2 regions of the Brochothrix sp. genome follow, and region 2 is predicted to be linked to the other one. Evidence: a T-box and tRNA genes for the amino acid it is inferred to sense, from the RefSeq annotation. Region 2 holds a T-box; the other holds one or more tRNA genes.
What was found. A T-box is a leader RNA that pairs with one kind of tRNA and senses whether it is charged. The one in region 2 lies ahead of glyQ (glycine--tRNA ligase subunit alpha), so its partner is inferred to be a tRNA-Gly.
Positions count from the first base shown of each region.

Region 1 (6,404 bases), on a different contig from region 2:
TCATAACGTTCTGCAATCGCGTGTAAGAGTGGATCTGTAAGTAAACCACTCTTATTTTGACCTAATGGCCCCCATGATTGATGTTGTATGTTGTTGTTTTTAAGATACTTAATTAAGTCTACTTGTGAAAAATAGGGGTGCGTCTCCACTTGGTCTATTGCTGGGATAATGTTGTGTTCCGCTAATAACCGTTCCAACAATGGCTGTTCATAATTGCAGACACCGATTGCACGTACACGTTTTTCCTCTAACAATCGCTCCATTGCACGCCAAGTTTCATTAAAGTGCTCTTTTATTGGCCAATGAATCATATACAAATCTAAATAATCGAGCTTCATTTCATTCAATGTCGTTTCATAAGCGCGTAATGTTTCATCGTATCCTTGATCTGTATCCCAGACTTTGGAAGTAATAAATAACTCATTACGAGGAATTCCCGCACTAGCAATTGCATGACCTACCATCGCTTCGTTTTCATAACGCTTTGCTGTATCAATTGCTCGATACCCAGCCTCTAAGGCATCAACAATAGGTTGCTCTTCTTCCATTTTGAAAACACCAAAACCTATTTGTGGCATTTCAACTCCATTATTCAGAGTGATTTTATCGGAAAAAACATTATTCATCAGTATCTCCCCTTTACTTATTATTTCTAGATTTTCAAACATAAAAATTAAAAATTAATAAATTCTACACACTTTGTATTTTACAGCAGTTTCTCTTTGAAATCTAATATTTAGGTCGATACTAACTATGAACAAAAGCCGTTATATCAAGCGTCCACAATACCGAAAACGCTTTCAATTAATAAGTGCTAAAAAGCCTCTATTCACTAGTGATTAGACCTTAGTGTAAATAGACAAATTCAATTGTAAAGATTTTGTTAAGAAATCACTAAATTTTTGTTTTTTGTGTTAGAATGAGAATGTACTTTGCTTGTTTAAGAGTTACAAAAAAACTAATCAAAAGATTACTAAACTACTTATTCATATAATGGAGGAATTCAAGAATGGTTTTCAAAAATAAAAAAGATCGTTTTGCACATTTATTACATGAGATTTCATTAAACATCAACGAAGCTGGTAAGTATTTCAGTGAATTTAATGCAGAAACACAAGATGATTTGCGTAAATTAGCTGAAGTGATGAAAGAGTATGAACTTAAAGGTGACACTCTTGTACACAAAATCATTTTAGAACTCAACAACGCTTTTATCACACCCATTGAACGTGAAGATATGTTGGAATTAACAAACCGATTAGATGACATTTTAGATGGATTCGAACAAGCATCATTCATCTTAGAAATGTACAATATTTCTACAAAAGATGAATACATAACTAAATTCTTAGAAAACCTTTCAAAAGCAACTGCAGATATTTCAATTGCTACAGGTTATATCTTTGATAAAAAACTTAAAAACGTACGTGAACTTGCTATTCAAATTAAAGATTACGAATCAATTTGCGATGATATTTACCGTGATTCGATTCGCCACTTAAACGATAACATCACTGATCCTATTACGTTCTTCAAATATCGTGAAGCCTACGAAGATTTAGAAGATATTGCTGATGGTTGTCAATCAGTTGCTAACACTCTTGAAACTATCGTTATGAAGAACGCTTAATAAGGAGACCTTAAAATTCTATGGATAATATATTAATTATTACAATAGCTATTGTTGCTGCTGCCCTTGTGTTTGACTTTATCAATGGTTTCCATGATACTGCCAATGCAATTGCTACGAGTGTTTCAACAAAAGCGATTAAACCAAAACAAGCCATTATTATGGCTGCAATTATGAACTTTTTAGGTGCCATTTCATTTACAGGAGTTGCAAAATCATTAACAAAAGATATTGTTGACCCCTTTGCACTTCCAAATGGGGATGTCGTAATTTTATCTGCATTAATTGCTGCAATTATTTGGAACCTTGTTACATGGTACTTCGGTATCCCAAGTAGTTCATCACATGCGTTGATTGGTTCTATTGCCGGTGCTGCAATTACAGCAGCTTTCCTTGCAGGTAAATCATCACCGCTGAACTATGCTGGTTTTACTAAAATTATTCAAGCATTAATTTTAGCGCCGTTCCTGGCATTTGCCGCTGGTTTTATTATCTATACTATTTTCAAATATACCTTGAAAAATTTCAACTTGGATCAGACGAACCGTCGTTTCCGTTACTTACAAGTTGTTACAGCCGCCTTTCAATCTTATGCTCACGGTACCAACGATGCTCAAAAATCAATGGGTATCATTACACTTGCTTTGATTGCGAACGGTTACCAATCTGAGGCTGATGGCGTTCATTTTTGGGTGCAGTTTGCCTGTGCATTAGCAATGGCTCTTGGTACTTCAATTGGTGGTTGGAAAATCATCAAAACAGTTGGTAGTAAAATTATGAAAATCAAACCGGTTAATGGTGTTGCTGCTGACCTTGGTTCGATGTCTGTTATTTTCTCTGCAACTGCAATGGGGCTCCCTGTAAGTACAACTCACGTTATTAGCTCATCTATACTAGGTGTAGGTTCATCTCACCGTATACGAGGCGTGAAGTGGGATACAGCTCAGCGTATGATTATCACATGGGTAATCACATTACCTATTTCAGCAATTGTTGCTGGTGGTATCTACTGGATCTTCACTCTATTTATGTAAATTTTTCAAAACGCTGTTGACATGATGTCAGCAGTGTTTTTTTATGCAAACTAAAAACCACACTGTTTGTCGTGTGGTTTTTAGCTACTTCTTATTTATCTTCAAATACAACTCGATCATAATCCGGTGCAGCAACATCCATATTTTGGAAGTCTTGTTGGCGCAATGCTTCGTATGTGAGGATTGCAGCAGTATTACTTAAATTTAATGAGCGAATGTTCTCAGACATTGGAATACGCAAACAAGTCTCACGATGATCGCGTAAAACCGAATCAGGAAGCCCCGTTGTTTCTTTTCCAAAGACAAAGAAGATATCTTCGTCAGTATTACTGTAATCAAAGTCACTATATGTATGTTCGCCAAATTTAGTGATAAAATAAAATTTACCCTTTGGATATTTTTCAAATAACTCATCGAGTGAATCATGCATTGATAAGTTAACGCTCTCCCAATAATCAAGTCCGGCGCGCTTTAAATATTTATCTTCTAATGAAAATCCTAGTGGGCGTACAAGATGTAATGCTGTGTTTGTTCCGGCACAAGTACGCGAAATGTTACCTGTGTTTGCTGGAATTTCAGGTTGGAATAATACAATATGATTCATGATTAATATGAGCCTTCTTTCTCTGATAATTGTAGTAGTGCTTTGCTAATTTCCTGATACGCTTCAGCATCAGTTTCTTCCTTTTCAGCTGCTATCAAAGCATCGTATGCGATGCCACCACCTATTTTTGAAAGTGAATAAGCTGCGGTTCCTCGAATAACTGGCCGGGGGTCTTCTAATAAACAGTTGACTAAATCTGGTACGGCTGTTTGATCTTTGTAACGTCCTAATATTAGGATAGCATTACGTTGTAAAGGTTTTTTACCACGCCACGAACCAGCCATTGGACCAAATGTTTCTTTAAATTCACGATTAGAAATCGTTAGTAAAGGCTTTAATAGTGGCTTTATTTTCGCTTCTTCTGGCTCCATTTCAGGATGTAAGTGGAAATCTTTGCCGCGGTTATAGGGACAAACAACTTGGCATGTATCGCAGCCATATAAACGATTATGTAACTTTTCACGAAATCGTTCTGGCATCATCCCCTTAGTTTGAGTTTGATAACTGAGACATTCCTTACCATCCATTCTTCCTTCACCAAGTAAAGCGCCTGTTGGACACGCCTTGATACATTGCGTACATTCACCACAACCATCAGCCATTGGTTCATCTGCTTCGAACTCAAGGTTTGTTATCATCTCTCCAAGGTATACAAAGCTGCCAAACTCAGGCGTAATCAGCAATGTGTTCTTACCACGCCATCCGATACCCGCTCGCTCTGCAACAGCTACATCCGATAATTCACCCGTATCTACCATTGACTTAAAACGGGCAGTTGGTACCTTCTCCTTAATGAACGCTTCAATCAATGCTAGCTTTTCACGTAAAATTGTATGATAATCAACGCCCCATGAAGCTCGAGCGAAAACACCACGCCATTCACCACGTTTGCTGCGAAGATTATTATCCGTTTGATTAGGATAGGCTAGTGCGATTGCTATAATTGAACGGGGTTCCTCAAAAATAACAGATGGATCAACTCGTTCTTTTATCACCGGGTGTTCAAAACCTGTTAATAAGTCATGCTCTGCTGCAAACGTTAAACGTTTTTCTAAAGTTTGAAAGTAATCAGCATGAGTAAAACCAATTTTTTGTACACCGATAGATTGTGCATATGCTTTAATCTCTGCTTTTAATTGTGCATTGACCACGCGATTACTCCTCCTTTTTTTAGTTTAACTTATTACCGAAAAAAAAACACTGCACGGTTAGTAAAACCCGGCAGTGTTCGACATTTGTTAATTAAGCGGGTGATCGGGATCGAACCGACGACAACAGCTTGGAAGGCTGTAGTTTTACCACTAAACTACACCCGCTAAGTGATAGGTAACTTTTATTACTTCTTTATTATAGCAAATCCTTTGAAAAAATCAAGTATTTCTGTTTAAAAAAAGTAATAAACGATGGTTATTAAAATTTAACGGTATCTCTTAACAAGAAAAACAAACTCTATTCCCACCCTATCTAAAATTTAAATTGATTGAGCAAGCCACTTTAATCAATTAACCTTCAACTTGAAGCGTTAATTACTTTTTTCTCACTACAATACGCCCTATTTTAATTACTTCAAAAAAAGAAGCAGGCTCAGATAACCTACTTCTTTTTTATTCAATAATTTCAACAACAACTACATTATTTTTCTAATTACTTAGAGCAGATTAAAGGTGATTAGCCTTTTTGCTTGTCATCTTACTATTTTATTGAAAAGTGCTATATATGAGGTACACATTTAATATTGTTAATACGATTGCGATGAACCAAGCAACATATTTAACCCACTTAGGATTCGCAAATTCACCCATCATTTTTTTACTACTTGTAAAAATAGTTAATGGAATAATTGCAAATGGCAATGCAACGCTGAGGAATACTTGCGTATAAATTAACAATTCCTCTACTTTCGCATCTTGTCCATTGTATACAACCACCATGATAATTACTGGGATAATCGCTAATAGTCTTGTTACTACACGACGTAACCACATTGGAATCTTCATTTTAATAAAACCTTCCATCACTATTTGACCAGAAAGTGTTCCTGTGATGGTAGAATTTTGACCTGAAGCCAATAAGGCGACTGCAAACAATGTACTGAGTATCGGACTTGCAACAGCACCGACAATTTTATTGTCACTTAATGCATTATATAATTCAACAAAACGACCTAAATCACTTTCAACACCATAAAACATAGCTGCCCCTAATATCAATAAGAGACAATTGACAACCATAGCAATGGTTAGTTGAATATTTGAATCAATCGTAGAAAATTTAATCGCTTCACGTTTACCTGCAGCTGTACGTTTGTATTGTCGTGCCTGGATAATCGAACTATGTAAATAAAGATTATGAGGCATTACTGTTGCGCCCACAATACCTAATGCTAATAATAACATACCTGGTTGTAGTGCAATTTGTGGATCTGGAATAAAACCTTTTAACATTGGCCCCCATTCTGGGCTTGCTAAGATTACTTCATATAGAAAAACAATGAAAATAGTCGCTATCAAAGTTGCCACGATGGCTTCAATTTTTCTAAAACCGACTTTTGATAATAATAATAACAACATAACATCTAGTGCTGTAATTAAAACACCCACTATTAGTGGCATTCCAAATAATAAATGTAAGGCAATCGCACCACCAATGACCTCTGCAATATCTGTTGCCATAATCGCTAATTCAGTAATAATCCATAATATAAAGCCAACTGGCTTACTTGTTGCTTTACGTGTGGCTTGTGCTAAGTCCATTCCTGTAACAATTCCTAGCTTGGCTGACATACTTTGAAGTAACATAGCCACAATACTTGAAATTAATATGACAGACAACAATGCATACGCATACTGCGCACCACCTGCAATAGAAGTAATCCAATTACCAGGGTCCATATACCCCACAGCCACTAATACACCTGGTCCACTATACGCGGCTAACTTTCGCCAAAAACCACCTTTAGACGGCATAACTACCGTGTTATTTATCTCTTCTAAACTTGCTCCATTCGCATGTTGAACAACAGATTGATGTTCTTTTGTATTTTTCTCATGTGTCATTCACAACGCCTCCTTGATCACTTGAATATATAAATACGACTTCTACAAGTTTTATTTTGCACCAGGGAAACATTTTTGTC
Region 1 is NZ_JAFYUW010000116.1:14,214-20,617, reverse strand. It holds partial or broken gene IKV95_RS07770 (aldo/keto reductase) at 1-626, opposite strand, end outside; gene IKV95_RS07765 (DUF47 domain-containing protein) at 1,010-1,630, shown strand; gene IKV95_RS07760 (inorganic phosphate transporter) at 1,651-2,664, shown strand; gene trmL (tRNA (uridine(34)/cytosine(34)/5-carboxymethylaminomethyluridine(34)-2'-O)-methyltransferase TrmL) at 2,756-3,271, opposite strand; gene queG (tRNA epoxyqueuosine(34) reductase QueG) at 3,271-4,419, opposite strand; tRNA gene IKV95_RS07745 (tRNA-Gly) at 4,514-4,584, opposite strand; gene IKV95_RS07740 (Nramp family divalent metal transporter) at 4,966-6,324, opposite strand.
Region 1: it encodes a tRNA-Gly, which carries the amino acid that the T-box ahead of glyQ (glycine--tRNA ligase subunit alpha) is inferred to sense. The anticodon was not compared.

Region 2 (6,404 bases):
AAACTAGTAGAAGATTATCCTGCTAAAGGGTATGTTTATACCTGTGATGTAAGTAACTCCGATGCTGTTAAAATAACAATAACGAGTATTCTAGAAAAATTCCCAAGAATTGATGGGGTGATTCATTGTGCTGGTTTTGGTTTATTTGAATTAGCGGAAAAAACACCAATTAAAAGCGTGGAAGGTATGTTGTTAACCAATGTTAGTGGGGGGATTCATATCAATCAACTTTTATTGCCACGTTTTAAAGCGCAACAAGCAGGTCATATTATGATGGTAGCCTCTGTAGCAGGCAAGCTAGCGACACCGAAAACAAGTGCATATGCTGCGAGTAAATTTGCTGTGATCGGTTATGCTAATGCGTTGCGGATGGAAGTAGCGGCCGATAATATTTTTGTGACAACAATTAATCCCGGCCCGATTACAACCCCATTTTTTGATATTGCAGATAAAGAGGGGACTTATTTAAAAGATGTCGCGCGTTTTAGCTTACAACCAGAAGTAGTTGCGTCTAAAATGATTAAGCTGATTGGCAAGCGTAAAAGAGAATTGACTTTGCCGTTTACAATGGCTTTAGGCGCTCGATTACACTCGCTTTTCCCACGTACTGTGGAATGGATTGCAAAACCCTTTTTCTTGAAAAAATAAATGGAAATATCTAGCTCTATCGATATACTTTTACGAACTTTGGTGCTAAACTGAAATAGAACAGATGTTCTGTTTGGGGAGGTGATAGAGTGGAAACGAAACGTAAAATTATTCATATTGATATGGACGCTTTTTATGCACAAGTAGAACAGCGTGATTTGCCATCATTAAAAGGGAAGCCTGTTGTGATAGCTAGTGATCCACGTGTTTCAAAACGAGGCGTTGTAGCAACAGCCTCTTACGAAGCGAGAAAGTTCGGCATTCACTCAGCGATGCCGAGTGTTGAAGCGTTGAAACTTTGTCCACAAGCGGTTTTTATCTCCCCACGAATGTCGCGATATCAAGAAATATCGGTCAAAATTCATGAAATATTCCATCGTTTTACGGATGAAATAGAACCGTTATCATTAGATGAAGCTTATCTTGATGTAACAGTTAATAAAATAAACGAACCTTCGGCTAGCCGGTTAGCGCAAAAGATTCAAGCGACCATTTATGATGAATTGCAACTGACAGCATCAGCAGGGGTCTCCTACAATAAATTTATCGCTAAGATGGCATCTGATTATAAAAAGCCAGCAGGTAGAACAGTGATTACGCCAGAAAAAGCACTTGCTTTTATCGCAGCCTTACCGATAGATGCTTTTTATGGTGTGGGTCATGTAACTGCTGAAAAAATGCACACACTAGGCATTCATACAGGTGCCGATTTATATCAATGGTCAGAATGGGATTTAATCATACAGTTTAAAAAAAGAGGGTACCAACTCTATCGATTAGTTAGAGGTATTGATGACTCGCCAGTTCGCTCACAACGTACACGTAAATCGTTTGGACGTGAAACAACCTTTGCCGCAGATGTAGTTGATGAAGTGGAGTTACAATTAGCTTTACGCTCTTTCTCACAAAGAATTTCAAAAACCTTGGTTGATAAGCAGATGAGTGCACAGACGATTGTTTTGAAAATTAGATATAATGATTTCACGACTCAAACACGTCGTTTAACTTTGCCAATGCGTTTGACTGAAAGTCATGAACTTTATTTTTATGGGATGCAAATTTTTGAAGAAATGTGGGAACAACGACCGGTGCGTTTGATTGGTTTAACAGTGACAGGACTAGAAACGAGACAGTTTGAAAATATGAAATTGGTAGGGTTGTAAACGGGGGCGTTAAAAATGGAACGATGTGAAGGATTAATTATTCGCGTGATGGATTACCGTGAATCAGATAAAATCATTCGGCTCTATACAAAAGAGTTTGGGAAAATCAGCCTGGTTGCACGTGGGGCAAAAAAAAGTAACAGCCGCATTGCTGCAGCCACACAGTTGTTTACCTATGGAGAATTCATGTTTTTTGGAAATAAAGGTTTGGGTACTTTGCAACAAGGTGAAGTAATCGAACGATTCCCAACGATAGCTAGTGATATTTTCACAACAGCGTATGGTTCTTATTGTGTTGATTTATTGGACAAGGCCGTTGAGGAACGTGAACCTAATCAAGCGCTTTTTCAATTAATTTATCAGGTGTTAGAGAGCATGAATGCGGGTGAAGATGCGCAAGTATTGTCTCAAATTTTTGAAATGAAAATGCTGAATACGTTAGGGCATTATCCAGAGCTGCGAGGGTGTGTACTTACAGGTGATACGGAAGGGCCGTTTGATCTCTCCATTAAAAATAATGGTTTGATTACGCAACGTTGTTTTGAGGATGATCCTCATCGAATGCATTTATCGGATAAAGTAGTTTATCTCCTGCGATTATATTATTTATTAGATTTTAGCCGTATTGGCAAAATTGATGTTAATCAAGCGACGACAGATGAAGTGCAACGTGCAATTGATGCTTATTATGATGAAGTTTCAGGATTAAATTTAAAAACCAAACGCTTTTTAAAACAAATGTCAACTTGGAGTACTGATTTACAGAAAAAAGATGGCGGAACAACCTGATTATTGACAGTGAAATTCTTGACAAAAACCACTATTTACAGTATCTTTATAGAAGTATATAAAGCAATGAAGAGCAGTAGTAGCAAACTGAACCGGTTGAAGTGAGTATGGGCTAGTGGGAACCATATAATACGGCATTTGTGAAGGCAGCTTGGAGCTTATTTTCTTGAGGTGGATGATTGTAAAATCATCAAGTAGGGTGGAACCGCGATATTTATCGTCCCTATGTTAGTCATTGTGATTAGCATAGGGACGTTTTTTTGTGCTTATTCAAACAATGCGAAAAAAAGCTAAAAGGAGAATGTGAAATGAACGTACAAACAATGATTCAAACACTGCAAGCTTATTGGGCAGAACAAAATTGCTTATTATTACAATCATACGATGTAGAAAAAGGGGCCGGAACAATGAGTCCGTATACTTTTTTACGTGCAATCGGACCAGAACCTTGGGCAGCTTGTTATGTAGAACCATCACGTCGTCCTGATGACGGTCGTTATGGTGAAAACCCTAACCGTTTATTCCAACATCACCAATTCCAAGTGGTCATTAAACCATCACCAGATAATATTCAAGAATTGTATTTAGGTTCGTTGGAAGCAATCGGTATTGATCCGCTTAAACATGATATTCGTTTTGTTGAAGATAACTGGGAAAATCCGTCAATGGGTTGTGCTGGTTTAGGTTGGGAAGTTTGGTTAGATGGTATGGAAATCACTCAATTCACTTATTTCCAACAAGTGGGTGGTTTAGAATGTTCACCTGTTACAAGTGAAATTACTTATGGAATTGAACGTCTTGCTTCGTATATTCAAGAAAAAGAAAGTGTTTTTGAATTAGAATGGAACAATGGTGTCACATATCGTATGTTGTTTGGCCAAGCAGAGTATGAGCATTCGAAATATGCATTTGAAACATCTAATCAAGAGATGTTATTAGAAAACTTTACGACCTTTGAACAAGAGGCATTAGCACAATTAGAATTAGGTTTAGTACACCCAGCCTATGATTATATTTTAAAATGTTCACACACATTCAACTTGCTTGATGCTCGTGGTGCAGTTTCTGTCACAGAACGCGCGAATTACATTGGCCGTATTCGTAAACTAGCACGCGGCGTTGCTAAAACGTATGTCGCTGAACGTGAAAAATTGGGCTTCCCAATGTTGAAAAAGGAGGATTAAGCAGATGACACAAGATATTTTATTAGAAATTGGTTTAGAAGAAATGCCTGCAAAATATGTGCAAGCTTCTGAAATTCAATTGAAAGAACATGTACAAGCATGGTTAACAGAACAAGGATTAGAACATGGCGAAGTATCATCTTATTCAACACCACGTCGTTTAGCAGTGACAGTGCAAGCCGTTGCAGAATCACAAGCTGACCGTGAAGATGAGGTGCGAGGACCTGCTAAAAAGACAGCTTTAGATGAAAACGGCGAGTGGTCACGCGCAGCACAAGGTTTTGTAAGAGGTCAAGGTGTCTCAACAGATGACATCTACTTTAAAGAAGTGAAAGGGACGGAATATGTGTTTGTTTTGAAAAAAACAACGGGTGTTTCGACAACCGAACTTTTAAAAGAATGGGACAAAATTGTCTTAGGTTTAAATTTCCCAGTTAACATGCATTGGGCTAATCACCATGTTAAATACATTCGTCCAATTCACTGGATCGTTGCTTTATACGGTGAAACAGTCGTGCCATTCCAAATTTTAGATGTTGAGACAGGACGCACATCACGCGGACATCGTTTTTTAGGTAAAGATATTGAAATTAAATCGGCAGCAACCTATGAATCACAATTAGAAGAAGTATTTGTCGTTGCAGAACAAACAAAACGCCGTGAAATGATTGCGGGTCAAGTGGCTGCATTAGCAACTCAAAAAGGTTGGACTGTTCCAATAGATGAAGATTTACTTGAGGAAGTAACAAACCTCGTTGAGTACCCAACTGTTTTATTCGGTAACTTTGAAGAGAACTATCTTGATTTACCGGCAGATGTATTGATAACGATTATGCGTGAACACCAACGTTACTTCCCAGTTACAGATGCGGCGGGTCAATTATTACCGTTCTTCATTACTGTTCGTAACGGAAATGATCAATACCTTGAAACGGTTGCTAAAGGAAACGAGAAAGTCTTACGTGCCCGTCTTTCTGATGGTGAGTTTTTCTATCAAGAAGATCAAAAAATTACAATTGCTGCAGCGTTAGAAAAATTAGAAAAAATTACGTTCCACCAAAAATTAGGTTCAATGTCAGCTAAAATTGAACGAGTGGGTAAAGTCGTTGCAGCATTAGCTGATCGTTTTGGTTTTACAGCAGATGAAAAAGAAGATATACAGCGTGCCGCAGCTATTTATAAATTTGATCTTGTGACTAATTTAGTGGGTGAATTCCCAGAATTGCAAGGCGAAATGGGTTATAAATATGCCTTGTTGCAAGGTGAAAAAGAAACGGTTGCCACTGCCATTCGTGAGTCATACCTTCCTAAAAGTTCAGAAGGTGAATTACCTAGCAGTAAAATCGGTGCGTTGCTTGCATTAGCTGACAAATTAGAAACACTCGGTGGTTTCTTCTCTGTAGATATGGTTCCGACGGGTTCAAATGATCCATTTGCACTTCGTCGTGCGATGATTGGTGTTGTCCGTATTTTAATTAACCAAGGATGGGAATTGCCATTCGACGGCACTATTCGTGAAATTATTACATTACAAGAAAATGCTGGCGTTAAAGTGATGCCAATTGATGAAACGCTTAACCAATTCCATCAATTCTTAGGTCGTCGTTTACGTAATCTACTAAGCGGTGAAGCTGTTCGTCATGATATTGTTGAAGCAATGGTCGGTGGTGAAACACGTGATTTATCACAGTTGTTTAAACGTGCGACTGCTCTTAATAACGTGAGTAAAGAAGAGTGGTTCCGTCCAACGGTAGAAGCATTAACACGAGTGATGAACTTATCACAAAAATTAGAAGCACCATGTGCTATCGAAGAAGAATTGTTTGAAAATGAAAGCGAAGCAGCGCTTTACACAGCTATTACACAAGTAAAACAATCATATAAAGCGGCAACACCTGAAGAAAAATTAGCTTTATTCAAGTCTTTAAAACAACCCATTGAAGCGTTTTTTGAAAATACATTAGTCATGGTAGATGATGAAAAGAAACGTAATAATCGTTTATCAATGCTTGCCGAGTTAGCTTCTGTATTACGCAGCTTCGCTAATTTTGATGAAATTATTGTTAAATAAAATATTTTATTAATAAAAAAGGGTTTTAGCTAGCAATGTCGAATATTAGTTATATGACTCTTTTGAAAACGAGTTAATAGCTATTAATGAGGTGACAACAAATTGTTTAATGGGAGAAGTTATCCAGCAGTAACAGATGTTATTGTGGATGCAGATGCCTGTCCGGTTAAGGAAGAAGTCGCAGAAATAGCGGCGAATTTTAATATACCTGTTGTCTATGTGGCTTCTTACAATCATTTTTCAATCAATCGTTCAGGGAACTGGGTGTACGTTGATACAATGAAAGAAGCAGCTGATATGAAAATTGTAAACTTAGCAAAAAGAACGACATTAGTAATCACACAAGATATCGGTTTAGCGAGTTTATTATTGGCTAAAGCAGCGCTAGTGATTAATCAGTATGGTGTCATTTACGATGAGAATACCATTGATGGCAGTTTAGAAAGACGTTATCTGGCAGCAAAACAACGCCGCCAAGGCGTGCATTCTAAAGGACCTAAAGCTTTCACATTCGAAAATCGTTTAGACTTCAAAAAACGATTTGTGTCT
Region 2 is NZ_JAFYUW010000003.1:3,541-9,944, forward strand. It holds gene IKV95_RS00080 (SDR family NAD(P)-dependent oxidoreductase) at 1-648, shown strand, start outside; gene dinB (DNA polymerase IV) at 738-1,811, shown strand; gene recO (DNA repair protein RecO) at 1,827-2,600, shown strand; T-box leader at 2,658-2,828, shown strand; gene glyQ (glycine--tRNA ligase subunit alpha) at 2,909-3,784, shown strand; gene glyS (glycine--tRNA ligase subunit beta) at 3,789-5,855, shown strand; gene IKV95_RS00105 (YaiI/YqxD family protein) at 5,958-6,404, shown strand, end outside.